DNA from 4 places in the Streptomyces sp. NPDC003247 genome. Region 4 is predicted to be linked to each of the others. Evidence: riboswitches for the same ligand, from Rfam matches in the RefSeq annotation. Region 4 holds a riboswitch; each other region holds the start of a gene.
What was found. A riboswitch is a leader RNA that binds a small molecule or an ion and turns the genes downstream of it on or off. The one in region 4 is predicted to bind cobalamin.
Positions count from the first base shown of each region.

Region 1: it holds a riboswitch for cobalamin, as region 4 does, so the genes downstream of both, ACFYWQ_RS08755 (ribonucleoside-diphosphate reductase subunit alpha) here and ACFYWQ_RS40085 (cobalamin biosynthesis protein) in region 4, are expected to answer to the same signal.
Region 2: it holds a riboswitch for cobalamin, as region 4 does, so the genes downstream of both, ACFYWQ_RS16080 (energy-coupling factor ABC transporter permease) here and ACFYWQ_RS40085 (cobalamin biosynthesis protein) in region 4, are expected to answer to the same signal.
Region 3: it holds a riboswitch for cobalamin, as region 4 does, so the genes downstream of both, ACFYWQ_RS14175 (ABC transporter substrate-binding protein) here and ACFYWQ_RS40085 (cobalamin biosynthesis protein) in region 4, are expected to answer to the same signal.

Region 1 covers NZ_JBIAPF010000002.1:846,596-853,583, reverse strand. The annotation lists gene mctP (monocarboxylate uptake permease MctP) at 1-834, shown strand, start outside; gene ACFYWQ_RS08760 (GNAT family N-acetyltransferase) at 923-1,429, shown strand; cobalamin riboswitch at 1,470-1,619, shown strand; gene ACFYWQ_RS08755 (ribonucleoside-diphosphate reductase subunit alpha) at 1,743-4,094, shown strand; gene ACFYWQ_RS08750 (ribonucleotide-diphosphate reductase subunit beta) at 4,094-5,107, shown strand; gene ACFYWQ_RS08745 (GlxA family transcriptional regulator) at 5,320-6,282, shown strand; gene ACFYWQ_RS08740 (cytochrome P450) at 6,305-6,988, opposite strand, start outside.
Region 2 covers NZ_JBIAPF010000004.1:552,898-559,885, reverse strand. The annotation lists gene ACFYWQ_RS16105 (ABC transporter ATP-binding protein) at 1-895, shown strand, start outside; gene ACFYWQ_RS16100 (amidohydrolase) at 1,369-2,568, opposite strand; gene ACFYWQ_RS16095 (energy-coupling factor ABC transporter ATP-binding protein) at 2,656-3,510, opposite strand; gene cbiQ (cobalt ECF transporter T component CbiQ) at 3,507-4,256, opposite strand; gene ACFYWQ_RS16085 (energy-coupling factor ABC transporter substrate-binding protein) at 4,262-4,705, opposite strand; gene ACFYWQ_RS16080 (energy-coupling factor ABC transporter permease) at 4,702-5,409, opposite strand; cobalamin riboswitch at 5,439-5,622, opposite strand; gene ACFYWQ_RS16075 (PP2C family protein-serine/threonine phosphatase) at 5,817-6,959, opposite strand.
Region 3 covers NZ_JBIAPF010000004.1:101,668-108,655, reverse strand. The annotation lists gene ACFYWQ_RS14200 (DUF3237 domain-containing protein) at 1-309, opposite strand, end outside; gene ACFYWQ_RS14195 (GNAT family N-acetyltransferase) at 463-1,263, opposite strand; gene ACFYWQ_RS14190 (alpha/beta hydrolase fold domain-containing protein) at 1,532-2,455, shown strand; gene ACFYWQ_RS14185 (hypothetical protein) at 2,645-2,851, opposite strand; gene ACFYWQ_RS14180 (YnfA family protein) at 2,955-3,290, opposite strand; cobalamin riboswitch at 3,680-3,893, shown strand; gene ACFYWQ_RS14175 (ABC transporter substrate-binding protein) at 3,949-5,004, shown strand; gene ACFYWQ_RS14170 (FecCD family ABC transporter permease) at 5,001-6,014, shown strand; gene ACFYWQ_RS14165 (ABC transporter ATP-binding protein) at 6,152-6,973, shown strand; gene ACFYWQ_RS14160 (IclR family transcriptional regulator) at 6,967-6,988, opposite strand, start outside.
Region 4 covers NZ_JBIAPF010000019.1:99,300-106,287, forward strand. The annotation lists gene cobN (cobaltochelatase subunit CobN) at 1-2,125, opposite strand, end outside; gene ACFYWQ_RS40080 (cobyric acid synthase) at 2,122-3,630, opposite strand; gene ACFYWQ_RS40085 (cobalamin biosynthesis protein) at 3,627-4,571, opposite strand; cobalamin riboswitch at 4,671-4,791, opposite strand; gene ACFYWQ_RS40090 (hypothetical protein) at 5,033-5,254, opposite strand; gene ACFYWQ_RS40095 (anion permease) at 5,290-6,531, opposite strand; gene ACFYWQ_RS40100 (class II aldolase/adducin family protein) at 6,680-6,988, shown strand, end outside.

The DNA of each region.
Region 1 (6,988 bases), on a different contig from region 4:
GCGCTGGCGCTCTTCATGTACCCGCACTCGATCACCGCGACGCTGTCCTCCAAGAGCCGTGACGTGATCCGCCGCAACACCACGATCCTGCCGCTGTACTCCCTCATGCTCGGCCTGCTGGCCCTGCTGGGCTTCATGGCGATCGCGGCCGGCGTCAAGGTCACCAACGGGCAGCTGGCCATCCCGCAGCTGTTCGAGGACATGTTCCCGGACTGGTTCGCGGGCGTGGCCTTCGCCGCGATCGGCATCGGCGCGCTGGTCCCGGCGGCGATCATGTCCATCGCGGCCGCGAACCTGTTCACCCGCAACATCTACAAGGACTTCATCAAGCCGGACGCGACGCCCAAGGAGGAGACCCGCGTCTCCAAGCTGGTCTCGCTGCTGGTGAAGGTGGGCGCCCTGGCGTTCGTCCTGACGATGGACAAGACGGTCGCCATCAACTTCCAGCTCCTCGGCGGCATCTGGATCCTCCAGACCTTCCCGGCCCTGGTCGGCGGCCTGTTCACCCGCTGGTTCCACCGCTGGGCGCTGCTCGCGGGCTGGGCCGTCGGCATGCTCTACGGCACGCTCGCCGCCTACGGCGTGGCCTCCCCCACCCAGAAGCACTTCGGCGGGTCGGCGAAGGAGATCCCCGGCATCGGCGAGATCGGGTATATCGGTCTGACGGCGTTCGTGCTGAACGTGGTGGTGACGGTGGTCCTCACCTTCGTGCTGAAGGCGCTGAAGGCCCCGGAGGGCGTCGACGAGACGAGCCCGGAGGACTACACGGCGGACGCCGGCGACCCGGGCGTCCAGGTGGAGCTGCCGCCGGCGACCGCCGGAACGTCCCACTAGCCGGAACGTCGCACGCGGCAAGGCTCTCGGTGGGCCGGCGGAGAAATCCGGCGGCCCACCGTCGTGTGCGTGGGGCACACTGCGCGCCATGGACATAAGGATCCGGGAAGCGGAACCCTCCGAACACGCCGGCCTCGGCGACCTGACCGCCCGCGCCTATCTCGACGACGGCCTCCTCGACTACGGCGAGGGCGACGCGTACCTGCCCGTGCTGAAGGACGTGGCCGCGCGGGCGGCCGCCGCCACCGTCCTCGTGGCCGTGGCGGGCGACCTGCTCCTGGGCGGGGTCACCTTCGTACCGGGCCCCGGGCCCGTCGCCGACATCGCCCGGCCCGGCGAGGCCGAGATCCGCGCGCTGGCGGTCGCGCGCGAGCAGCGCGGCCGGGGCGCCGGCGAGGCCCTCGTGCGGGCCTGTGTGGAGCGTGCGCGGACCACGCGGGGCTGCACGGCCGTCGTGCTGTCGAGCCAGCGGGCCATGCACACCGCCCACCGGCTCTACGAGCGGCTGGGCTTCGTCCGCACACCCGAGCGGGACTGGAATCCCGTGCCGCACCTGGACGACATCACTCTCCTGACCTACCGGTTGACGCTCTGAGATCACCGGCAACACAACATCTGGGGGTGGCGTGACGGGCGAGCACAAGATGTATGCTCGTGCTCGCTGTCGCCGCAGGGGAATCCGGTGTGAATCCGGAACTGTCCCGCAACGGTGTACTCGTGTGCGCGCCTACCCATGTGCGCACACCCGTCCAGTCCGAGGACCTGCCGACAGTGCGCCCGGCCGTCCGGCTCGGGTGCCTTGACGTCCGGGCCTCGTGGAGTGGGCCGGTGGACGCGACGCCGTGCGCGCTCGTGTGCTGCCCCCTGCCCTCCGCCAGGCCCCTTGCCGAGCGAGGGAGAGCCCCCACGTGACCATCGCGCCAGCCGATCCGGCTTCAGCCACCCCGCAGGACACCGACGGCCCCGGTACCGCCCTGCTGCGGACCCTGACCGAGCTGACCGCCGACCTGCCCGACGGCGACCCGGGCCGGGTCGCCGCCGCCGCCCTGCGGGGCCGCTCCGCGCGGGCGGACGAGACGGAACTGCGCGAGCTGGCCACGGAGGCGGCCGCCGGCCTCATCTCCGAGGACCCCGCCTACTCCCGGCTGGCCGCCCGTCTGCTCACCCTCGGCATCCGCGCCGAGGCCGCCTCCCAGGGCGTGACCTCCTTCACCGGGTCCGTCGCCGTGGGACACCGGGAGGGGCTGATCGCCGACCGGACGGCCGCGTTCGTCACGCTGCACGGCGCGCGGCTCGACGCGCTGGTCGACCCGCACGCCGACGACCGCTTCGGGTACTTCGGCCTGCGCACCCTGCACAGCCGCTACCTCCTGCGCCACCCGATCACCCGCAAGGTCGTCGAGACGCCCCAGCACTTCCTGCTGCGCGTCGCCGCCGGACTCGCCGAGGACGACACCGCGCGGGCCGTGGACGAAGTCGCCGCGCTCTACGGGCTCATGAGCCGCCTCGACTACCTCCCCTCCTCCCCGACGCTCTTCAACTCCGGCACCCGGCACCCCCAGATGTCGTCGTGCTACCTCCTCGACTCCCCCAAGGACGAGCTGGACTCGATCTACGACCGCTACCACCAGGTCGCCCGCCTCTCCAAGCACGCCGGCGGCATCGGGCTGTCGTACTCCCGGATCCGCTCCCGCGGCTCCCTCATCCGCGGCACCAACGGGCACTCCAACGGCATCGTCCCGTTCCTGAAGACCCTCGACGCCTCCGTCGCCGCCGTGAACCAGGGCGGCCGGCGCAAGGGCGCGGCCGCGGTCTACCTGGAGACCTGGCACGCGGACATCGAGGAGTTCCTGGAGCTGCGCGACAACACCGGTGAGGACGCCCGCCGTACGCACAACCTGAACCTCGCGCACTGGATCCCCGACGAGTTCATGCGCCGGGTGAACGCCGACGCGCAGTGGTCCCTCTTCTCCCCCTCCGACGTGCCCGAGCTGGTCGACCTGTGGGGCGAGGAGTTCGACGCGGCCTACCGCGGGGCCGAGGCGGCGGGCCTGGCGCGGAGGACGATCCCGGCGCGCGAGCTGTACGGCCGGATGATGCGCACCCTCGCGCAGACCGGCAACGGCTGGATGACCTTCAAGGACGCCGCCAACCGCACCGCCAACCAGACCGCGACGCCGGGCCACGTCGTGCACTCCTCCAACCTCTGCACGGAGATCCTGGAGGTCACCGACGACGGGGAGACGGCGGTCTGCAACCTGGGATCGGTGAACCTCGGCGCCTTCGTCGACGGCGACGGCATCGACTGGCAGCGGCTGGACGACACCGTCCGCACCGCCGTCACCTTCCTCGACCGCGTCGTCGACATCAACTTCTACCCGACCGAGCAGGCGGGCCGCTCCAACGCCCGGTGGCGCCCGGTCGGCCTCGGCGCGATGGGCCTCCAGGACGTCTTCTTCAAGCTGCGCCTGCCCTTCGACTCCCCCGAGGCCAAGGCCCTCTCCACCCGGATCGCCGAGCGCGTCATGCTCGCCGCGTACGAGGCCTCCGCCGACCTCGCCGAGCGCAACGGCCCGCTGCCGGCCTGGGAGAAGACCCGCACCGCCCGGGGCGTCCTGCACCCGGACCACTACGGCGTCGAGTTCACCTGGCCGGACCGCTGGGCGGCCCTGCGCGAGCGCATCGCCGGCACCGGTCTGCGCAACTCCCTGCTCCTCGCCATCGCGCCGACCGCCACCATCGCGTCCATCGCGGGCGTCTACGAGTGCATCGAGCCGCAGGTGTCCAACCTGTTCAAGCGCGAGACGCTGTCCGGCGAGTTCCTCCAGGTCAACTCCTACCTGGTGCGGGAGCTCAAGGAGCTCGGCGTCTGGGACGCGCGCACCCGCGAGGCGCTGCGCGACTCGGGCGGCTCGGTGCAGGACTTCACCTGGATCCCGGCCGACGTCCGCGCCCTCTACCGCACCGCCTGGGAGATCCCGCAGCGCGGCCTGATCGACATGGCCGCCGCCCGCACCCCGTACCTGGACCAGGCGCAGTCCCTGAACCTGTTCCTGGAGACGCCGACCATCGGCAAGCTCTCCTCGATGTACGCGTACGCCTGGAAATCGGGCCTGAAGACGACGTACTACCTGCGCTCGCGCCCGGCGACCCGCATCGCCCGCGCCGCGCAGGCCACCGTTCCCGTCCAGCAGCCGGCGCCCGAGGACGCCGTCGCCTGTTCCCTGGAAAACCCCGAGTCCTGCGAGGCCTGCCAGTAATGAGCTCCACCACGAAGAACCTTCTCGACCCCGGCTTCGAGCTGACTCTGCGCCCCATGCGCTACCCGGACTTCTACGAGCGCTACCGGGACGCCATCAAGAACACCTGGACCGTGGAGGAGGTCGACCTCCACTCGGACGTGGCCGACCTCGCGAAGCTCACGCCGGCCGAGCAGCACCTGATCGGCCGGCTGGTCGCCTTCTTCGCGACGGGCGACTCGATCGTCGCGAACAACCTGGTGCTGACGCTGTACAAGCACATCAACTCCCCCGAGGCACGGCTGTACCTCAGCCGGCAGCTCTTCGAGGAAGCGGTCCACGTCCAGTTCTACCTGACCCTCCTGGACACCTACCTCCCCGATCCGGACGACCGCGCGGCCGCCTTCGCCGCCGTCGAGAACATCCCCTCCATCCGCGAGAAGGCCGAGTTCTGCTTCCGCTGGATGGACTCGGTGGAGAAGCTGGACCGCCTGGAGTCCCAGGCCGACCGGCGCCGCTTCCTGCTCAACCTGATCTGCTTCGCCGCGTGCATCGAGGGCCTGTTCTTCTACGGCGCCTTCGCGTACGTCTACTGGTTCCGCAGCCGGGGCCTGCTGCACGGCCTCGCCACCGGCACCAACTGGGTGTTCCGGGACGAGACCATGCACATGTCCTTCGCGTTCGACGTCGTCGACACCGTCCGCAAGGAGGAGCCGGACCTCTTCGACGACCGGCTCCAGCAGCAGGTCACCGACATGCTGCGGGAGGCCGTCGAGGCCGAGCTTCAGTTCGCGCGCGACCTGTGCGGTGACGGGCTCCCCGGCATGAACACCGACTCGATGCGGCAGTACCTGGAGTGCGTCGCCGACCAGCGACTGACGCGCCTCGGCTTCGCCCCGGTGTACGGCTCGGAGAACCCGTTCTCCTTCATGGAGTTGCAGGGCGTTCAGGAGCTGACCAACTTCTTCGAGCGCCGGGTGTCGGCGTACCAGGTGGCCGTGGAGGGCACGGTCGACCTGGACGAGGACTTCTGAGTCCTGGCCGCCCTCAGTTGACGGTCGATCCGGCGTTCGCGGGCCAGTCCCACGAGCGCCGGACCCGCGAGGAGGAGGAAGAGAACCAGGACCGTGAGGTAGGAGCCGAGTGCGTTCATGGGGGTAAGCATCGTGCGCCCGTGACGCTCATGGCAGTGGCAGGACTGCCGTACACCTTCAAAATCCTGCCACTCGCACGGCACACTGGCGGCATGCTGAAGAACGTGGTCGCGGTCGTCCTCGACGGTGTGCACCCCTTCGAACTCGGTGTGGTGTGCGAGGTGTTCGGCCTCGACCGCAGTGACGAGGGGCTGCCGGTGTACGACTTCGCGGTCGCCTCCGGGGAGGGGCCCGCGCTGACCACCCCCGCAGGTTTCGGGGTGCGCACGGAGCACGGCCTGGAACGCCTGGAGAGCGCCGACCTGATCGCCGTGCCGGCCGGGAAGGCGTACCTGACACGCGACTACCCGCCCGAGCTGCTCGACGCGCTGCGGCGGGCCGTGGACCGCGGGACGCGGGTGCTGAGCGTCTGTTCCGGGGTGTTCGTGCTGGGCGCGGCGGGGCTGCTGGACGGGCGGCGCTGCGCGGCGCACTGGCGGCACGCGGAGCAGCTCGCCCGGCGGTATCCGCGCACGGACGTCGAGCCCGACGTCCTCTACGTCGACGACGACCCCGTGATCACGTCGGCCGGCACGGCCGCCGGGATCGACGCCTGTCTGCACCTGGTCCGCAAGGAGCAGGGGCCCGAGGTCGCCAACCGGATCGCCCGGCGGATGGTCGTACCGCCGCACCGGGACGGCGGCCAGGCCCAGTACGTCGAACGGCCGCTGCCCCGGTCGCGGTGCGACACGGTGGGCGAGGTGCTCGCCTGGATGGAGCGGCACCTCGACCGGGAGGTCACCGTCGAGCAGCTCGCGGCCCGCGCGCACATGGCACCGCGCACCTTCGCCCGCCGCTTCCAGCAGGAGACCGGCACCACCCCCTACCGCTGGCTCCTGCGCCAGCGCGTCCTGCTCGCCCAGCACCTGCTGGAGTCGACGGACGAGACGGTCGACGCGATCGCCGGGCGCGCCGGTTTCGGGACGGCGGCGGCGCTGCGGCACCAGTTCGTGCGGGCGCTGGGCACCACCCCGAACGCCTACCGGCGCACGTTCCGCGGGCCGTCGGCCGCCTGACCGTACGCCGGAGACGCACCGGTCAGCGGGGTACCGGCGTCAGCAGCAGCCGCTTCGGGCGCAGGGTGATGCCCACCCGGGTCGCGGCGTCGGAGCCGGCGACCTGCTCGAAGCGGAACGTGCCCGCGAGCACCGCCGTGACCAGGGTGAGCAGGGCCATGGAGAAGTGGTCGCCGGGGCACTGGCGCTTGCCCACCCCGAAGGGGCGCATGGCGTACTTCGGAACGTCGCCCGACCGCTCGGGGAGCCACCGGTCGGGGTCGAAGTCCAGGTGCCGCCGGTAGGAACGGGGGTCGCGCTGGATCGCGTACGGGCTGTACACGATGTCGGCACCGGCCGGAATGCGATACCCGCCGAGTTCGGTGTCGGTGACCGCCCGCCGCATCAGAATCCATACGGCGGGGCGCAGACGCATGGCTTCCACGACGACGTTGTTGGTGTGCGTCAGCTTGCGCACGTCCTCGAATGCGACGGGCCGCCCCCCGGTTACGTCCTCGACCTCGGCGCGCACTTTGTCGGCGTGTTCCGGGTGGTCGGCGAGGACCAGCAGCAGAGACATGATCGTGGCCGCGACGGTTTCGCTGCCGGGGGTGAGTATCGCGACGACCTGATCGTGGATCTCCTGTTCCCCGATGGGGTCGCCATTGTCGTCCTTCGCTTCCAGCAATGCCGTCAGCAAATCGTCCGGCCTTTGACCGGATGCCCG
Region 2 (6,988 bases), on a different contig from region 4:
GGGCCGGGTCGTGGAGTCGGGCCCGTCCGAGCGGCTGTGGCTCGCCCCCCGCCACGCCTGGACCCGGGAGCTCCTCGACGCCCGGCGCCCGCCCGCCGGCGCCCGGCCCGCCCCGGACACCGGCCGGCCGCCCGCCCTGCGGGTGCGCGACCTCACCGCACGCCACCACGGCGCCGTGGCACTGCGCGCCCCGGAACTCACCCTCCACCCCGGCACCTCGCTGGCCGTCGTCGGCCGCTCGGGCAGCGGCAAGACCACCCTGGCCCGCTGCCTGGCCGGGCTCCACCGCGACCACGACGGCGAGATCCTCCTCGACGGCACCCCGCTGCCGCGCAGCCTGCGCCACCGCACCCGCGCCCAGCTCGCCGCCGTGCAGTACGTGTTCCAGGACGTGCGCGCCGCCTTCGACGAACACCGGCCCGTCCTGGACCAGGTCGCCCGCACCGCGGTACGCCTGCGCGGCACGGACCCGGCGGCCGCCCGGGAGGAGGCCCTGACCACCCTGACCCGTCTCGGCCTTCCGCCCGACCTGCCCCACCGCTGGCCGGCCCGGCTCTCCGGCGGCGAACTCCAGCGCGCGGCCCTCGCCCGGGCCCTGCTCGCCCGGCCCCGCGTCCTGATCTGCGACGAGATCACCTCCGGGCTCGACACCGTCACCCGGCGCGGCATCCTCGACGTCCTCGCCGGTCTGCTGCGCGAGCGCGAGGACCTGTCCCTCGTCCTCGTCACCCACGACCTGGACACCGCCCGCCTGGCCGACCACGTCGCCGTCCTGGACGCGGGCGAGCTGGTCGAACAGGGCCCCGCCCACCGCGTCCTGACCCACCCGCGCCACCCGTTCACCGTCTCCCTGACCCGCACGACGGCCCACCAGGAGACGGGCACACGGCCCTGACCAGCGGGACGTTCCCCGGGAGGGCCGGCGTACCGGGGGAGGGGCGGCGGACCGCGGGCGGGTGTGCGGGCGATCGCGGGCTTCTGACCTCCGGCCCGGGTCCCCGGCCTCCGGTCCCCCGGCTTCTGGTCCCCCGTTTCCCGCCCCGAGCCCTGGCCCTCCGGTTTCCGGCCCTGGCCCTCCGGTTTCCGGCCCTGGCCCTCCGGTTTCCGGCCCTGGCCCTCCGGTTTCCGGCCCTGGCCCTCCGGTTTCCGGCCCCGGCCCTCCGGCTTCCGGCCCCGGCCCCCCGGTTTCCGGCCCCGGCCCACCGGCTTCCGGCCCCGGACCACGGGCCCCGGACCACGGGCCCCGGACCCCCGACCCGGCGCCCCAGTGCCCAGAGGTCCGGGGCCGGGGTCCAGGGCCGGCCCGGGTCCCTGCACGGCGCGCCGCCCGGCGCCCGGCCGCACGAGCCGGTGTCGGGCGGTGCCCGCTCAGTGCTGGGCGGTGCCGGTGGTGGTCCCGTGGTCGTGCCCGCGCCACGCCTCGGCCCGTAGGTCCGCGTCGCACAGGACGTCCACCGCCGTGCAGGCCAGGGCCTCCGTGGCGGCCAGGAGGACGTGCCGGGCCCGGTCGGAGGCCGCGGCGGCGGCGAACTCGGGGGTGTGGTCGGAGCCGTCCTCGCCCATGATCGCGACGAAGGGGTGGATGGCCGGCACCCGCCCGCTGACGTTCCCGATGTCCGACGAGCCGAGGTACACCCCCGGCACGGGCGGCGTCACGGTGATGCCGGCCCGGCGCAGGTGCGCGGCGAACCGCCCCGACAGCGCCCCGCTGTCGCGGAAGTGCTCGTAGCGCACGGTGGCACGCTCGACGGCGCACGTGGTGCCGGTGGCGAGCGCCACGCCCTCGGCGGCGGACCGCACCCGCCCGGCGAGGTCGTCCAGGGCCTCCGTCGTGGCGGCGCGCAGCCCGAACAGCCCCTCGGCGTACTCGGGCACGATGTTGGTGGCCGTACCGCCGTGCGTGACGATGCCCTGGACGTGCGAGGCCTCGGGCAGCCGCCGGCCGAGCGCGGCCAGCACGTTGAACAGCTCGACCAGGGCCGCGAGCGCGTCGACGCCCTCCGTGGGGTTGCCCGTCGGGTGGGCGGCGCGGCCGTGGAAGCCGACCCGGTACTGCTCCTGGGCGGTCAGCGGCGCCCGGACCCAGTCGTACACCCCGGGGTGGAACATGAGCGCGGCGTCGACGTCGTCGAAGACGCCCGCCTCCACCTCCACCACCTTGCCCCCGCCGCCCTCCTCGGCCGGGCTGCCCACCGCCAGCACCGACCCGGCGTCCGGCCCCAGCACGGCGCGGGCGGCGATCGCCGCGCCCAGGCCGGCGGCGGCGATCAGGTTGTGCCCGCACGCGTGCCCGAGGCCGGGCAGGGCGTCGTACTCCAGCAGCAGTGCCACCGCGGGCCGCCCCCGGCCGTGGCGCGCGGTGAACGCGGTCGGCAGCCCCGCCACGTCCTGCCGCACCTCGAACCCGGCCCGGCGCAGCTCACCCGTCAGCAGCGCGCAGGCCCGCCGCTCGGCGAAGGCGTACTCCGGGTCGGCGTGCAGTGCCGACGCGACGCCCCAGAGGGCGTCCGCCCGCTCCGTCACCTCCTGGTGGACGCGGCGGTGGAGGGCGTCGGGATCGCGGTGCACACGGCCTCCCGGGCGTCGGCGGGGTGTCCTTCCGACCCACCGGGTTCCACCGGGCGGCGTGTCGACACCCCGGCGGACGGGCCCGCCTCAGCCGTCGGCCGGCAGGGGGGACGCGACGGCCGCCGCCAGGGCGGCCAGCTCCTCCGGGCTGCGCGGGCCGGCCTCGCCCTCGGCCAACGCGCCCTGCGCCCGCAGCAGTCGGGCCGCGGCGACGCCCCAGGGCAGCCGCAGCCCCGCCGCGCCGAGCAGGTCGGCGCGGGCCAGGGTCGGGGCGGCGGGTCCGGTGTGGACGCCGGAGGGGGTGAGGAGGGCCGCGTCGTCGGCCCAGCGCAGGGCCAGGTCGACGTCGTGGGTGGCCATCACGACCGTGGTGCCGGCGGCGCGCAGGGCGTCGAGCGTGGCCAGGAGGCGCTCCTGGCCGTCCGGGTCGAGTCCGGCGGTCGGCTCGTCGAGGACGAGCACACGCGGCCGCATCGCGACGGCGCCCGCGATCGCGGTCCGCTTGCGCTGCCCGTAGGAGAGCAGATGGGTGGGCCGGTCGGCGAGGGCGGTGATGTCCAGGGCGGCGAGCGCCTCCGCCACCCGGGCCCGTACCTCGGCGTCGGGCAGACCGAGGTTCAGCGGCCCGAACGACACGTCCTGCGCGACGGACGCGGCGAACAGCTGGTCGTCCGGGTCCTGCACCACCAGTTGGACGGTCGTCCGCAGCCCGGTCAGCCCCTTGCGGTCGTACACCACCGGCCGCCCGTCGACCGTCACCGTCCCGGCGCGCGGCCGCAGTCCGCCGCTGAGCAGCCGCATCAGGGTCGTCTTGCCGCTGCCGTTGCGGCCGAGCAGGGCGAGCGCGCGGCCCTCGCGGACCGCGAAGTCGAGGCCGTCGAGCACGGCCGGGCCGTCCTCGTACGCAAAGGAGACGCCCCGCAGGGCCACCGGCTCGCTCATGACAGGGGCCCTTCCAGGACGAGGGTGAGGGCGGCCACCGCTGCGAGGAGCGCGCAGCTCGCGGCCGTGAAGCGGACGGAGACGCGGGCCTCGGGCACCAGGACGCGCAGGGTGCCGTCGTAGCCGCGTCCGGCGAGCCCGGTCTGGAGCCGCGCCGCCCGGTCGAAGGCCCGCACGAAGGCGGTGGCGCCGAGCCCCGCCAGGGAGCGCCACTCGGCGGCCCGCGAGGTGTGCCCGAGCCGGGCCGCCTGGGCCTCCCGGATCCGCCGCACGGAGTCCAGCAGCAGGAAACTCATGCGGTACGTGACCAGGGCGACGTCCACGACCGGCGCGGGCACGCCGGCCCGCACCAGCCGCGGCAGCAGGTCGGACACCGGGGTGGTGAACGCGAACAGCAGCACGCCGAGGGAGGCTGCCGAGGTGCGCAGCATCAGCTCCCCGGCCCGCGCGGGCCCGCCGTCGGCCAGGCCCACGAAGGCGCCGGGCCCGCCCACCCGCACCAGCAGGGGCAGGGCACCGGTGACGCAGAAGCCCAGCGGCACCCGGTAGGCGCGCCACAGCCGGCGGGCCGGCACCCCCGCCGGGCCCAGCAGCAGGGCGAGCGCCGTCACCAGCACCAGGGCCGCGCCCGGCCAGGGCGGCAGGGAGATCGCGAGCAGGGTCAGCCCGAGTCCGAGTACGGCCTTGTCCACGGGGTGGCGGCGGCGCCAGCGGCTGCTGTGCGCCGCCGCGTCGATCGGCAGCACGAGGGTCAGGCCCGTCCGCGCGCGGACTCTCCGGCGCCACCGGGGGCGCCGTCCGCGGGCGCGGTCGCCTCCGCACGCCCCGAGCCGTCCGCGCCGTCGTCCGGGACCGTCCGGTGCGCGGCCCCCGGGGCGTCCGCCAGGGCCCTCGCCCGCTGTTCGCCCTGCCGCCGGCCCCGGCGCAGGCCGAAGTAGTAGGCGAGGACGCCCGCGCCCAGGGCGGCCTGGACGGCGAACAGCGCCGACTCGATCTCACCGGACGGCGGCTCGTACAGCGGGGAGAACCACGGTTCGTAGTCCGGTTCGATCTCGGTGATCGCCGTCTCCGCCTCGGCGTCGGAGCCCGCGAACGGCTCCTTCTTGCCGTCGCCCAGGCCCAGGGCCAGCGGCAGCACCGCGAGGGCGACCACCACGAGCAGCAGCAGGGCGTTGATCCTCGTGTTGCGGCTCACCGGGCCACCGCCTCCGTCCCGGTCGGCTGCGCCGTCCGCCGCCCGGTGACGAGCACGCCGAGCCGGGTCAGTTCGCCCTTGCTGGACTGCACCAGAAGGCGCATCACGAGGACGGTGAGCAGGCCCTCGCTCACCGCGAGCGGGATCTGCGTGACGGCGAAGACGGAGCCGAACGTGCCGAGCGCGCCCAGGAACCCGCTGCCCGGGTCGGGGAACGCCAGCGCCAGCTGCACGCTGGTGACGCAGTACGTCGACAGGTCGGCGACGAACGCGCCGGAGAACACCGTGACCATCAGCGGCACGCCGAACCGCCGCAGCAGCCGGTACGTGCCGTAACCGGCCCAGGGCCCGGCGATCGCCATCGAGAAGGCGTTGGCGCCGAGCGTGGTCAGCCCGCCGTGCGCGAGCAGCAGCGCCTGGAAGAGCAGGGTGATGGTGCCCAGCACCGTCATGACCGGCGGCCGGAAGAGGATCGCGCCCAGGCCGGTCCCGGTGGGATGCGAGCAACTGCCGGTCACCGAGGGCAGCTTGAGAGCGGACAGGACGAACGTGAAGGCGCCGGAGGCGCCGAGGAGGAGCGTGCTCTCCGGGTGCTCGCGCACCTCACGGCTCAGGGCGCGGACTCCGTGGACGACGAACGGCGCCGACGCGACGCCCCAGGCGACCGCGTGCGCCGGAGGAAGGAAACCCTCGGCTATGTGCATGGCTCAGCAGACCCTCTCCAGCACCTCGTGGATGGTTGACGCGCCTTGGCCGGTCTCCTGGCTGACGGGTACCACCGCCCGTGCTCCGCCTTCCCGGGTCCGAGGACCCAGTGGCTGCCCGCGAGGGCCGGAGCCGGACTTCCCGATCACAGTGGCGAGGGCCGCACCGGCATCACACCGGATTTCCCGTTCACCAAGGCGTGGTGACAGTAGTGCGCGGAACGGGGCGGTGACAAGCGGCAACGGGGGCGCGCGAACGGCGGGCGGCGGCTCACGCCCCGGCGCACAGCCGCCCAGGACACGCCGCCCGAACAGCCGCGCGCCTCCCGGCCCGAGTCCGCCGCGCACGGCGTCCGCCGCCAGCCGACGCGCCCCACGGGCCCACCGCCCCCCGCCGCTCCCCCGGATCAGCGCCCCCGCCAGTCCAGGCAGACCACCAGGGCGTCGTCCTCCGGGGTGCGTTCGCCGCGGTGGCGGGTCAGTTCGCGCAGGACGGCGTGCGGTACCTCGGCCGCGGGCAGCAGGCGGGTGGCCTGGATCGCCCGGGCGAGGGGGGCGTCGCCGTACGTCTCTCCGCCGGGGGAGGCGACCGCGTGCACGCCGTCGCTGACGAAGACGAGGCGGTCACCGGGCTCGGCGTGCACCTCCTGCTCCACGTAGTCGGTCTCCTCGAACATGCCGAGCGGCAACTGGGCGTCGAGGGGGATCCGTTCCACCCGGCCGTCGCGCAGCCTCAGCATCCGCGGGGAGCCGGCGTCCACCACCCGGGCGCGTCCCGTCGTGAGGTCGAGGTCGAGCATGAGGACGGACAGGTAGCTGCGGCCCCGGTAGTGGGCGTGCACGGCCTGGTCGGCGAGCGCCGCCTGGTCGGCCAGGGACAGCCCGGCCCGCCGGGCGTTGCGCAGCGCGGTGATGGCCAGGCCGGTCAGCAGGGACGCCTCCGTGCCCTCGCCCATGCCGTTGGTGACGTACAGCATCAGGCGGTCGGCCGTCACCGACCAGTCGTAGTTGTCGCCGAAGACCGCGTAGGCGGGCTCCAGTTGCGCGCCCAGATCGAACTCGGGGCGGCTGCACGACCGGCCCGGGAGCAGGTGCCACTGCATCTCGGCCGCCAGGGTGAGCCGGTCCTTGCGTCTCGCCTGGACATAGAGGTCGGTGTCCCGGTCGGCCACGACCAGCTCGTGCCCGAGCGCCCGGGCGATCTCCGCGAGTTCGGCCGGCACGTCGCCGGCCGGCTCCGGCAGGGTCACGGTCAGCACGCCGAGCCGGTCGCCGCGCACGGAGACCGGCAGGTGCACCCGCACCCGCCCGTCCCCGACGGATTCCACGAACGGCTCCTGCGCGCCGAACGCCCGGCCGGCCGGGCCGTCGTGCACCGACACCGGCTCCGCCGTGTGCGGCAGCTCGGACACCGGTTGCAGCACGGTCAGGCCGTAGTCGGCGAGGTACAGCTCGACGGAGTCCGCCGCGTACTGGCGGAGCAGTACGCCGCGGACCGCGTCGAGCACCTCGTGGGGTGCGGCCGCCCGCAGCGCGCGCTCGGCGGTCACCAGTGCGTTCACGGTGGTCACTACATCAA
Region 3 (6,988 bases), on a different contig from region 4:
GCCCGCGGAGATCCGTCGCACGGACGCCTCGTCCCGGGTGCCCCAGCCCTCGTTGGTGACCATGAGGTGGTGACCGTCGTCGGTGCGCAGGGTGTAGCGCGCCCACAGGTGGGTGACACCGTCCGGGCGGACGAGGTTCCAGTCGGCGCCGCCCGGCAGGACCTGGCCGCGGGCGTCCGGCCCGCTGAACGTGCCGCCGGTGATGGGGATCACCCGGCGCCGGCCGTGCGGGGTCTCGCCCACGTCGATCGGAGGAGCCAGCTCCACTTCCAGGGTGAAGGCGTGCCGGGTGCTGGGGGCGTGCGCCATGCCGTACTCCCGTCGTCGGGGGACACGCCCCGGCGCGGTCGGGGCGCCGGAGCGGTCCGGGAACGCAGGTCCGCGAAGTCGATGCACGATACCGGGCGCGACGGCACCGGCGACGCCCCGGGGGCACGGAGCCGGCCCTCGACCGACGGAGGGTCAGCTCTTCGATCCGTAGAAGTGCACCGGTGAGTTCGGCTCGAAACCGATGCGGGGGTACACGGGTGCCCCGGCGGCGGTCGCGTGCAGAGTGGCGCGGGTCAGTCCGGTCGCTCGGCCGCCTTCGTGCAGCGCCTTCCGGGTCACCGCCTCGCCGTAGCCCCGGCGTTCCCACGCGGGGTCCGTGGCGACGAGCACGACGAAGAGGCGTCCCTCCGCCTCCAGCGTCGCGGCGCACGTCACCGGGACACCGTCCCGCAGGCCGAGGTAGGCGTGCACGCCGGTCTTCCACAGCGCGGAGCCGAGGAGCCCGTCGCGGCCGTCCTCCAGCGGGAATCCGTAGGCGCGCGCGTTGAGGTCCGCGTACGCCCGCAGCTGTTCGTCGGTGCTCACCCGCGCGAACGTCAGGTCCGGGTGGACCGGGTCGGGCACGGGGAGCAGGTTCCCGGCCATGCCGGTGCCGGCGAAGGCGTGCTGGAGACCGGCCCGTTCGGCCGCCTCCGCCAGGCCCGCGCGCGCCCCGCCGTCGAGGAGGTCCTCGAAGAGCCACAGAAAGCCCGGGTGCTTTTTCGCGCGCATGATGTCCGCCGCCTGCGTCAGACGCCTCTCCAGGAGCACCGCGTCCGCCCCCACGTCGGTCAGCGTGACGCAGTTCCAGAACGCGAACCGGCAGTCGGCCCAGCGCACGGCGACGCCCGGCAGGTCCCGCACGTCCGCGCGCGGTTCCCGGTCGAGGACCAAGGCGCGCCAGACCGTGGCGAGTTGCTCCATCGATTCGATCGATTCCGTGAGACCCGTCATGGACAACCCCTCGTGCCGTGGAGTGCGTGGATGCTTCCGAGGAGTAACGAACGGCACCGGTCCAGGGTTCACGCCTGCCACAGGGCGTTTCTGAGGGACCTCCGCGGCGCCCGTTCCCGGCAGGCGGGCGGCGCCGCCTGCCGGGAACGGCCGCCGGGCGATCACACTGGTCCCGACAAGGAGCCCCGGGACCGGCGTCCTCGCCCGACACCGCCCCCGTCCCGGGGCGCGCCGCCCGCACCACCGACCCGACACCCTGGGAGCGCCCATGCCGATAGATCCCTTCCTCGCCGGGAAGCTGCACCTGCTCGACGGCCTCAGCCGGGAGGGCGCCGCGTCCGACCCGGAGGCGGGCGCCCGGCTCGCGGAGTACTACCGCGATCCCGGCGAGTGGAGCCTGCCGGACGTCTCGGTCGAGGACCTCGTGGTCCCCGGACCGCACGGCGAGGTGCCCGTCCGTGTCTACGCCCCGCGCGACGAGCCCCGCCGCGCGCTGCTGTGGCTGCACGGCGGCGGCTTCGCGGCCGGCGATCTCGACATGCCGGAAGCGCACACGGTCTCCGCCGAGCTGGCCGCCCGCGCCGGGGCCCTGGTGGTCTCCGTCGGGTACCGGCTGGCGGTGGACGGCATCCGCCACCCCGTCCCCGTCGACGACGCGCACGCCGCGTGGCTCTGGCTCCACGGACCCGGCCAGGTGCGCGGCCCCGTCGCCCTGGGCGGCGCGAGCGCGGGCGCCGCCCTCGCCCTGTCCACGGCGATCCGGCTGCGCGACCGGCACGAACCCCGCCCGGACACCCTGCTGCTGGCCTATCCGTTCGCCCACTTCCCGACCCCGGCCCTGGACGACGAGACGGCGGCGGCGATGCGGGAACTGCCGTCGCTCCTGCGGTTCACCACCGAGTCGATCGAGGGCATGGTGCGCAACTACGTCGGCCGCCTGACCGACCTGCCGGCGGACGCGATGCCCGGGGCGGCGAACCTGGACGACCTGCCCCCGACCGGTGTCGTCCTCTCCGAGTTCGACGACCTCCGGCCGTCCGGCGAACTCCTCGCCCGGCAACTGGACGAGCGCGGTGTCCCGGTCCGGACGTACCTCGCGGCGGGCATGACGCACGGCCACCTGAACCGCGGCCCCTCCCTCAAGGAGGTCGACCGGTCGCTCGACTTCTTCGCGAGCTTCCTCTCCGGCTGACGGGCCCGCCGTCGTCCCCGGGGAGTACCGGGTCCTCCTCCTGCGGGAGGACCCGGGCGCGCCGGCTCGTGCCCTGCCACCAGGCCACAGTGCCCGCACCGGCACGATGCCCCGGCGCCCCCCGCCACGCCAGGCTGGTCGTCCACCCGACACCAGATCTGGAGATCCGTTTCCCGTGGCCACCTCGCTCTACCGGTGGGGCCGGACCGCCTTCCGGCGGCGCCGGCTCGTGACGTTGTTGTGGGCGGTGCTGCTCTGCGCCGTCGGGGCGGGCGCCGCCACGGCACCCGCCGCCTCCGACGACGGCACGTCCTTCATGCCCGGCATCGACTCCACGCCCGCGACCGCGCCCAGTTCGTCGTCATCGCCTACCAGAGCGGCCTGGTCACCCCGCACCCGCACATCCGACCCCACGGCGGCCGGTGACACACGTGCGTCCGGCGCGAGCCGCGGCGGCACCGCCCCCGCCGGCTCGCCCGGCCGACGACGGCGGGCCGGCTCACCGCGCCCGTGGCGCGTACATGATTACGGCCATGCCGGCGAGGCAGACCAGGGCGCCGACGACGTCGTAGCGGTCGGGACGGTAGCCGTCGGCGACCATGCCCCAGGCGATCGATCCGGCGACGAAGACACCGCCGTAGGCGGCGAGGATGCGGCCGAAGTTCTCGTCGGTCTGGAAGGTGGCCACGACGCCGTACAGGCCCAGCGCGATCACGCCCGCCCCGGCCCAGACCCAGCCCCGGTGCTCGCGGACGCCCTGCCAGACGAGCCAGGCCCCGCCGATCTCGAACAGGGCGGCGACGACGAACAGGGCGACGGAACGGGCGACAGTCATGGGGCGACCCTATCGACCGGGCCGCTGCCGCGATCTCCGGCCGACCCTGAGGAGCCGTCGGGCCGTACAGGCGGCGGACGCCGGGGCCAGGACCGCCCGCGCGCCGGGTCCCGGACCGCCCGCGCGCGCCGGGTGCCGGGGCCGCGCCCGCAGCGGACGCCGGACTGCCTGTGCACCGGGCGCTTGCTTCCGGACCGTGTCCGCAGCGGACGCCTGCTCCCGGACCGTGCCCGTGCCCGTGGCCGACGCCCGTGATCTGGCCGTGAACCGGGCGCCTGCTTCCGGACCGCCCGCGCACCGGGCGCCTGCTCCCGGACCGTGCCCGCAGAGGACGCCTGCTCCCGGACCCTGCCCGCGGCCGACGCCGTGATCTGGCCGTACCGGTGGCTTGATAGCCTGCCGAGGCCAGTCGAGCCACATCCGAGGCCAGGGAATCCGGTGCGAATCCGGAACTGACGCGCAGCGGTGAGGGGGACGGGCGGGGCACGCGTGCCACTGGGAAGGGGACGGGCCGGCCGGCGGGCCGGTGCGGCACCGCACCGGGAAGGCGCCCCGCGCGGACGAACCCGAGTCCGAAGACCTGCTGGCACCGCCACGCCCCAGGGCGTGGCGGACGTCCGCAGGCCAGGCTCCGCGTACGAGCCCCGACACCCGAGGCATGCCCGTGCTCCGTTCCACACCGCCGCGCGCCCCGCGCACCGTAGCCCTCCTGCTCGCCCCCGCCCTCCTGCTCACCGCCTGCGGAGGCTCCGGCGGATCCGCCGCAGGAGGGGAGAAGGCCACCGCCGGTTACCCGCGCACGATCGTCGACTGCGGGCACCGCGTCACGCTGGAGTCGGCACCCCGGCGGGCCGTCTCCCTCAACCAGGGCACCACCGAGATCCTGCTCTCCCTCGGCCTCCAGGACCGCATGGCCGGCACCGCCACCTGGACCGACCCGGTGATGAAGGGACTGGAGAAGGCCAGCGCGTCCGTGCCGCGGCTGGCCGAGAACAACCCGTCCTTCGAGAAGGTGCTGGACGCCGAACCGGACTTCGTCACCGCCTCGTTCGTCTCCACCCTCGGCAAGGGCGGCGTCGCCACGCGCGAGCAGTTCGAGGAGCTGGGCGTGCCCACCTACGTCTCGCCGTCCGACTGCTCGGAGGGCAAGGACAACGACAGCGGCGGCGACGGCTCCCGCAGCGAGCCGCTCACCCTCGACGCCGTGTACGGCGAGATACGCGACCTGGCCCGCGCCTTCGACGTCGAGGCGCGCGGCGAGAAGCTCGTGGCGAGCCTCCAGGAACGGGTGCGCGAGGCCACCGCCGCACTGGACGCCTCCGGCGTCTCCCTCATGTACTGGTTCGCCAACTCCGAGTCGCCCTACCTCGCCGGCTGCTGCGGCGCCCCCGGCGCCATCACCCGGGCCGTCGGCGCGGAGAACGCCTTCTCCGACACACACGACGAATGGCCGCAGATCAACTGGGAGACGGTCGCCGACCGTGACCCCGACGTCATCGTCCTGGGCGACCTGAGCCGCAGGTCGCAGACGGCGGAGACCGCCGAGGCCAAGATCCGCTTCCTGGAGACCGACGCCGCCACCCGCAACCTCACCGCCGTGAAGAAGAAGCGGTACATCCTGCTCAGCGGCCAGGCCATGAACCCGTCGATCCGCACGGTCGAGGGCATCGAACAGGTCGCCGCCGGACTGCGCTCGTTCGGGCTCGCCGGGTGAGGCTGCGCGACACGCTCGTGACGGCCTGCGGCCTGCTCGTCCTCGCCGCCTCGGTCGCCGTCGCCGTGACGATCGGCCCGGCCGACATCTCCGCCTCGGACGTGTGGGCGTCGGTCGCCGCCCGTCTCGGGGCGGGGGAGAGCCGGCTGGCGCCGCTGCGCGACGGCATCGTCTGGAACCTGCGCATGCCCCGCACGATGCTCGCCGCCGTCTGCGGGGCGGGACTCGCGCTGTGCGGGGCGGTGATGCAGTCGCTGCTGCGCAACCCGCTCGCGGACCCCTTCGTGCTCGGGGTGTCCTCGGGGGCCTCCACCGGCGCGGTCGCCGTGGTCGTGCTCGGCGTGGGCGGCGGCGCGGTGTCCCTGTCGGGGGGCGCGTTCGCCGGGGCGCTGGTGTCCTTCGGGCTCGTCCTGCTGCTGAGCCACAGCCTCGGCGGCAGCACCGACCGCGTCGTCCTCTCCGGCGTCGCGGCGATGCAGCTGTTCTCCGCGCTGACCTCCTTCACCGTGCTCACCTCGGCCGACGCCGAGACGACCCGCGGCGTGCTGTTCTGGCTGCTCGGCTCGCTCTCCGGCGCCGACTGGACCGACGTACTGCTGTGCGCGGGCGTCCTGGCGGCCGTGCTCGGCGTCTGCCTCGGACACGCCCGCACCCTGGACGCGTTCGCCTTCGGGGAGGAGGCCGCGGCCTCGCTCGGCGTGCGCGTCGGCCGCGCCCGGCTGGTCCTGCTGTGCGCGACCGCGCTGCTCACGGCCGTCCTGGTCAGCTGCGCCGGGGCGATCGGCTTCGTCGGCCTGGTCCTCCCGCACGTGACGCGCGCCCTCACCGGCTCCGGCCACGCCCGCCTGCTCCCGGTCACCGCACTGGCCGGGGCCGTCTTCCTGGTCTGGGTGGACACCGCCGCCCGTACCGTCCTCGACCCGCAGGAGGTGCCCGTGGGCGTCGTGACGTCCCTGATCGGCGTCCCCGTCTTCGTGGCAGTGCTCCACCGCGGGAGGAGGAAGGCGTGAAGGACACTCACGCCGGAGCCGGAGCCGGAGCCGGAGCCGGAGCCCGAGCCGGAGCCGGAGCCCGAGCCGGAGCCGGGAGCGGGGCGGACGCAGGGACCGTGGCGGACAGGGCTGATACGGCGCACACGGCGCACACGGTGCACACGGCGGACACGGCGGCCGGGCTCCGCGCGAGCCGTGTCACCCGTCGTGCCGACGGCCGGCTCATCCTCGACGGCCTGACCCTCGCCCTCCGCCCCGGCGAGACGGTGGGCCTCATCGGCCCCAACGGGTCGGGCAAGTCGACCCTGCTGCGGCTGCTCGCCGGCGTCCTCGCTCCCACGGCCGGCGTCGTCACCCTGGACGGGCGGCCCCTGGCGCAGGTGGGCCGTCGCGCCACCGCCCGCCGTGTCGCCACCGTCGAGCAGCACGCCCACACCCAGACCGAGCTGACCGTCCGCGACGTCGTCGCCCTCGGCCGCATCCCCCACCGCCGGGCCTGGACGGCCGCCACGGCGGCGGACGCGCGGGCCGTCACCGAGGCACTGGAGCGCACGGGCCTGGCCGACCGGGCCGCCCAGTCCTGGCACACCCTGTCCGGCGGCGAACGCCAGCGCGCCCAGATCGCCCGCGCCCTCGCCCAGGAACCCCGCGAACTGCTGCTCGACGAGCCGACCAACCACCTCGACATCCAGCACCAGCTCGACCTGCTGGACCTCGTCGCCGGTCTCCCGGTCACCACCGTGATCGCCCTGCACGACCTCAACCTCGCCGCCATGTACGGCGACCGGCTGCTGGTGCTCCGGGAGGGACGCGCCGTCGCCGAGGGGACCCCGGGCGACGTCCTGACCGCGGAGCTGATCGAGGAGGTGTACGGCGTCCGCGCCGAGGTCACCACCGCGCACGGCCGTCCGGTGATCCGCTTCCTGCGCCGCGCGTCGCGCCGGCGGTCGGAGGAAGCTCCGTGCCGGGGTCAGTGACCGCTGCTCAGCGGG
Region 4 (6,988 bases):
CCCCCGGCTCGGCGAGCAGCTCCTTCTCCACCAGCCCGAAGTGCGCGGCCAGCGCCGCCCGCAGGCCCGGCAGCGCGTTCGCCTGCCCGCCCCACACCTGCGCGGCCCGCAGCACCGCGAGCACCAGGTTCACGCGCGGCTCCCCGACCGGGCCGCCGCCCAGGACGTGCAGGCCGTCCCGGATCTGCACGTCCTTGATCTCGCACAGATAGCCGTCGATGTGCATGACGAACTCGTCGAAGTCGTCGTCGCCCGGCTGCTCGGCCACGTGCAGGTCGTGGTGGAGCTCGGCCGCCTTGACCAGCGTCCAGATCTGGGCGCGCACGGCCGGCGCCTTGACCGGGTCCAGGTCGGAGACGAGCGCGTACTCGTCGAGGAGCTGCTCCAGCTTGGCCAGGTCGCCGTAGGTGTCGGCGCGCGCCATGGGCGGCACCAGGTGGTCGACGACGGTGGCGTGCCCGCGCCGCTTGGCCTGGGTGCCCTCGCCGGGGTCGTTGACGATGAAGGGGTAGACCAGCGGGAGTTCACCGAGGACGGCGTCCGGGGCACAGCCGCCGCTGAGCCCGAGTCCCTTGCCCGGCAGCCACTCCAGCGTGCCGTGCTTGCCCATGTGGACGATCGCGTCGGCGCCGAAGCTGTTCTCCAGCCACCGGTAGGCGGCCAGGTAGTGGTGGGACGGCGGCATGTCGGGGTCGTGGTAGATCGCGATCGGGTTCTCGCCGAAGCCGCGCGGCGGCTGGATCACCACGACGACGTTCCCGAACCGGAGCGACGCGAGCACGATGTCGTCGCCGTCCACGTAGAGGGAACCCGGCGGCTCCCCCCACGCCTCCAGCATCGCCTCCCGCAGCTCCGGGTCGAGCTTGTCGAACCAGGCCCGGTAGTCGGCCAGCGGGACCCGGGCCGGCGCGGCGGCGAGCTGTTCCTCCGTCAGCCACTCCACGTCGTGCCCGCCGGCCTCGATGAGCCGGTGGATCAGCTCGTCGCCGCCGGACGGGTAGTCGGTCAGCGCGTACCCCGCGTCCCGCAGCGCGTCCAGGACCCGTACCGCCGACGCGGGCGTGTCGAGGCCGACCGCGTTGCCGACGCGGGAGTGCTTGGTCGGGTAGGCGGTGAAGACGAGCGCGATCCGTTTCTCGGCGTTCGGCTTGTGCCGCAGCCGGGCGTGGCGGACGGCGATCCCGGCGACCCGGGCCGCCCGCTCGGGGTCGGCGACGTACACCGGCACGTCGTCGGGCCCCTGCTCCTTGAAGGAGAACGGCACGGTGATCAGCCGCCCGTCGAACTCCGGGATGGCGACCTGCATCGCCGCGTCCATGGGGGACAGGGCGGCGTCGGACGCGTCCCAGGCGGCCCGGGAGGAGGTCAGGCAGAGCCCCTGGAGGACGGGCACGTCGAGGTCGGCCAGGGCGCCGATGTCCCAGGCCTCCTCGTCGCCGCCCGCCGACGCCTGCGAGGCGTGCGTGCCGCCGGCGGCGAGGACGGTGGCGACGAGCGCGTCGGCCCGGCCGAGGATCTCGTACAGCCCGGGGTCCGCGCCCCGCAGCGAACCGCAGTACACGGGCAGCGCGTTGGCGCCCCGCGCCTCGATCGCCTCGCACAGCGTGTCCACGAAGGCGGTGTTGCCGCTCAGCTCGTGGGCCCGGTAGAAGAGCACACCGACGGTCGGCCGGCCCGCGACGAGGTCCCGCTCCCCGCGCACCCCGAACTCGGGCATCTTCCGCGGCTCGTCGAACCCCTCGCCGGTCAGCAGCACGGTGTCCGACAGGAACCGCGCCAGTTCGGTCAGGTTGTCCGGCCCGCCCTCGACGAGGTACCTCAGGGCCTCCGCGACGACCCCGGTGGGCACCGACGACTCGGCCATCAGCTCGGCGTCGGGCACGCCCTCCCCGCCGAGCAGCACGGTCGGGATCCCGGACGCCCGCAGCGCGGCCAGCCCGTCCTCCCAGGCCCGCTTGCCGCCCAGCAGCCGTACGACGGCGATGTCGGCGCCCTCGACCAGCGCGGGCAGGTCCCGCTCGACGTCCACCCGGGTCGGGTTGCCGATCCGGTAGGAGGCGCCGGAGGCGGACCGGGCCGCCAGCAGATCGGTGTCGGCGGTCGACAACAACAACACTGTGCTCATGCGGGCGCTCCCGGTGGAATGAAAGGCAGTCCTTGCGGCGCGCCCGACTCGATGAGCCGCCGGAGCGCGTCGGTGTCCGCGTGCTGTTCGATCAGGTCGCCGAGCCGGTCGAGCTGCTCCTCGCGCAGCGCGGCGAACGAGGTGCCGGCGGCGGGCACGAAACGACGGCCCGCGGCGGCCGCCACCTCGCGCAGGAAGGCCCGCCGGAATCCGTCCGACTCCAGCGAACCGTGCCAGTGCGTGCCCCAGGTCTGCCCGACCCGGCAGCCGTCGAGGAAGGGCTCCCCGCCCAGGACCTCGGCGACCCCGTGGTGGATCTCGTAGCCCTCGACCGGCTCCCCGAGGGCTTCCCCGACGGGCCGGGTGAGGGTCTTCTCCCGGGCGAAGCGCACGCGCACGGGGAGGACGCCGAGCCCGTCCACCCGCCCCCTGCGGCTCTCGACCTCGTCGTCGATGCGCTCGCCGAGGAGCTGGAAGCCGCCGCAGATGCCGAGGACGGGCCGCTGTTCGGCCGCACGGCGGACCAGGGCGTCGGCCAGCCCCCGCTCCCGCAGCCACTCCAGCGCCCGCACGGTCCCCCGGGTGCCGGGGACGACCACGAGATCGGCGTCCGCCAGCTCCTCCGGCCGGTCCACGAACCGCACCACGACGCCCGGCTCGGCGGCCAGCGCGTCGACGTCGGTGAAGTTGGACATCAGCGGGACCGCGCAGACGGCGACCCGCAGCACGTCCTCCCCCACGGGAGGGGCGACGGCCGACTCCCGGACCGTGCCGCGCAGCGACACCCGCAGCCCGTCCTCCTCGTCGATGCCGAGCCCGTGGCGGAACGGCAGCACCCCGTACGTCCGCCGCCCGGTCAGCCCGTGCAGCATGTCCAGGCCCGGCTCCAGCAGCGAGACGTCGCCGCGGAACTTGTTGACGAGGAACCCGGCGACGAGCGCCTGGTCCTCGGGGGAGAGCAGGGCGACGGTCCCGAAGAACGAGGCGAAGACGCCGCCCCGGTCGATGTCGCCGACGACGAGCACGGGCAGCCCGGCGCCCCGCGCGATCCCCATGTTCACGATGTCCGTCCGCCGCAGGTTGATCTCGGCGGGAGAACCGGCCCCCTCACAGATCACCGCGTCATACGTGCCCCGCAACGTGTCGAGGCACTCCAGCACGGTGCCCAGCAGCTGCTGCTGCCGCCCCCCGTGGTACCCGCGGGCGCTCATCTCGCCGACCGGCTTCCCGAGCAGCACGACCTGGCTGCTCTGCTCGCCACCGGGCTTGAGCAGCACGGGGTTCATCAGCGCGGTCGGCTCCACCCGGCACGCCTGGGCCTGCATGGCCTGCGCGCGCCCGATCTCGGCGCCCTCCCGCGTCACGAACGAGTTCAGCGACATGTTCTGCGCCTTGAAGGGCGCGACCTTCACTCCCTGCCGCACCAGCCACCGGCAGATCCCGGCGGTGACGACGCTCTTGCCGGCGTCGGAGGTGGTGCCGGCGACGAGGAGACCCCCGCTCATGACGTACGCCCCTTCGCGACGAGGCGCGCGGCGACGGTGACGCCGAGCGCGAGGAGGCCGACACGGCGGGAGAGCCGCGCGGCACGTTCGATGTCCCGCGCGGCCACGGGCCGCCCGGCCGCCCCGTTGAGCACGGGCCGGTGCTCGACCCGGCCGCCGTAGGACAGGGTCCCGCCCAGCCGCACCCCGAGGGCGCCGGCGAAGGAGGCCTCCACCGGACCGGCGTTCGGGCTGGGGTGCTTGCGCGCGTCGGCCCGCCAGGCCCGTACGGCCCCGCGGGGGTCGTCCCCGGCGACGGCGGCGAGGACGGCCGTCAGCCGTGCCCCCGGCCAGCCGGCCAGGTCGTCCAGGCGCGCCGAGGCCCAGCCGTAGCGGCGGTGACGGGGCGACCGGTGGCCGACCATGGCGTCGAGGGTGTTGACGGCCCGGAAGCCGAGCAGCCCCGGCACACCGCCCACGGCGCCCCACAGCAGTGCCCCGACCACCGCGTCGGAGGTGTTCTCGGCGACGGACTCGACGACGGCGCGGGCGATCCCGTCCGCGTCCAGGGCCTGTGGATCCCGCCCGCACAGATGCGGCAGCCGGGCCCGCGCGCCCTCGACGTCCCCCGCCTCCAGGCACCGCCCGATGGTCCGGGCCTCGCGCACGAGGGAGGTCCCGCCGACGACGGCCCAGGTGGCGGTGGCGGTCAGGGCGGCGGAGGCGGCGGCCGACGACCGGACGGCGCGTGCGGCGCCGGCGCCCAGGGCCACGGCCCCGCCGACGCACACGGCGGTGTGCAGCGCGCCCCACCCGCGGTGGTCGTGCCACAGCACCCGCTCCACGCCGGCCGCGGCCCGCCCGAACACGGCGACCGGATGTCCCCGGCGCGGATCGCCGAGGAGCAGGTCCCCCAGGAGGCCGGCGGCGGCGCCGTACGCGTGAAAGCGATCGGCACCCATCGGCTCAGCCGGCCGCGGGGTCGGGCAACGACCGGGTGGATGACCTCGAACGGCAGCCGAGCATGGCGATATGTCCTCACTCAGGGTGTCCACGCCCTGGTTCGACGAGACCGGCGACGAGAGTTCCTGGCTCCCGGGGGTGTCTACCCCGGTGACAGTGGCGGGACCGCGCCGGACTCACACCGGCTTCCTCTTCCTGTCGCCGTACATGGCTCCGGCAGTCCACCACGGGCCCGGAACGGCCGTCAACTTGGTGTTGACCTGCACGGGGAGAGTGTGCAGAACCCCACACCGGCCGTCCGGGACGGCCGGTCGCGGACGTGCGTCCGCCCCGCCGGGACCGCCGGTGGGACGGCCGCCGACAGGGCGGAGGGAGGAGGGACGACAGAGGGAGGGGAGGGGGGCGGAGGAGGGGCGGGGACCCGTGGTGCGTGAAGGGCCGGAGACCCTCGGTGCGCGGCTCAGGCCACGATCAGCGAGATGCCGTACGCCACCGCGGCCGCGCACGCCGCGAAGCAGGCGTACGCCCCGGTGACCGCGAGCGCGGCCGTCCCGCCCTGCGCCGCGGCCCGCTCGCGCCGCGACAGGCCCATGATGCCGAGGGTGAACAGCGCCACCAGGGCCACCGTGACCACGAGGCTGACGCCGAAGACGGAGCCCAGAGCCGCCCAGTCGATCTTCATGATGCTTCTCTTCTCTGTGTGCCGGGTGGGCGGGCTCAGGCGGCGGGAGCCGTCGGCTCGGTGGCGATGGCCGGTGCGGCCGGCGACGGGACGGCGGCGACCGGCCCGTCCGGGACCGTGCCCGCCGGGGGCGGGGTGACGGCCGCGATCGCCGTGGTGACCACGCCGGCCGGCTCGTCGGTCCCGTTGACGTTCGACGCGTCCACGACCTCGCTGCGGGACCGCTTCCAGATCGCGGCGCTGGAGGCGACGAGGAAGACCGCGACGAGGCCCGTGCCCCAGGCGCCGAGGCCGGTGACGTACTCGGCGAGCGCGCCGACGACAGCCGCGGCCGGCAGGGTCAGGCCCCAGGCGATGAACATCCGGGTGGCCGTCGACCAGCGGACGACGCCGCCCTTGCGGCCCAGCCCCGCGCCCATCACCGCGCCGGAGACCGAGTGCGTGGTGGAGAGGGAGAAGCCGAGGTGGGAGGAGGCGAGGATGACGGTGGCCGCGCTGGTCTGGGCGGCGAAGCCCTGCTGCGGCTGGAGGTCGGTCAGGCCCTTGCCCATGGTGCGGATGATGCGCCAGCCACCCAGGTAGGTGCCGAGCGCGATGGCGAGGCCCGCGGAGAGGATGACCCACAGCGGCGGGTCGGAGTCGGGGGCGACGGCGCCGCCGGCGACCAGGGCGAGGGTGATGATGCCCATCGTCTTCTGCGCGTCGTTGGTGCCGTGGGCGAGGGAGACCAGGCCCGCCGAGGCGATCTGGCCGGCCCGGTAGCCCTTCTCGGCCGCCTTGCCGTCGGCCTTCCGGCCGAGCGTGTACGACAGGCGGGTGGCGAACATCGCGGCGACGCCCGCCACGATCGGGGCGGCGACCGCCGGGAGCAGCACCTTGGTGACGAGCACGTCGCCGTGGACCGCGCCGACGCCCGCCGAGGCGATGGTGGCGCCGATCAGACCGCCCATGAGGGCGTGCGAGGAACTGGAGGGGAGTCCGACCAGCCAGGTCAGGAGGTTCCAGAGGATCGCGCCGACCAGGGCGGCGAAGATGACCTCGGGACGGATGCCGGTCTCGTCGACGAGACCCTTGGAGATCGTGTTGGCGACCTCCACCGAGAGGAATGCGCCTACAAGGTTGAGCACGGCGGACATGGCCACCGCGACCTTGGGCTTGAGCGCGCCGGTCGAGATGGTCGTGGCCATCGCGTTGGCGGTGTCGTGGAAACCGTTCGTGAAATCGAACGCGAGTGCGGTTACCACCACAATCGCGAGGATCAGCGAGAAGTTTTCCATTTACCCAGGCAATCGTTCGAGGTCATTGGCTGGATGAAGGTAGGTAACCTGGGTGAACGGAAGGTGAACTGAGTCGGGCTTCGCGATGACTGTCTGCGGAGTCCCGGATTCCAGCCGCCCGGGCGCCGCCCCTGGCAGGATCATGGGCATGGCTGAACTGCGACGTGACCCCCGCCACGACACCGCCGGCACAGCGGGGACGGAGGAGACCCGGGCCTGGGCCGACCTGCTGGCGACGGCCCGCCGCACCGCCGCCGACGGGCTCGTCGTCGGCACCTCCGGCAACGTCTCGGTCCGCGTCGGCGACACCGTGCTCGTCACCCCCTCCGGCGTGCCCTACGACCGCCTCACCCCCGACGACATCACCGGCGTCCGCCTCGACGGCCGGCAGGTCCTCGGCACCCTGGTCCCCACCAGCGAACTGCCGATGCACCTCGCCGTCTACCGCACCACCGAC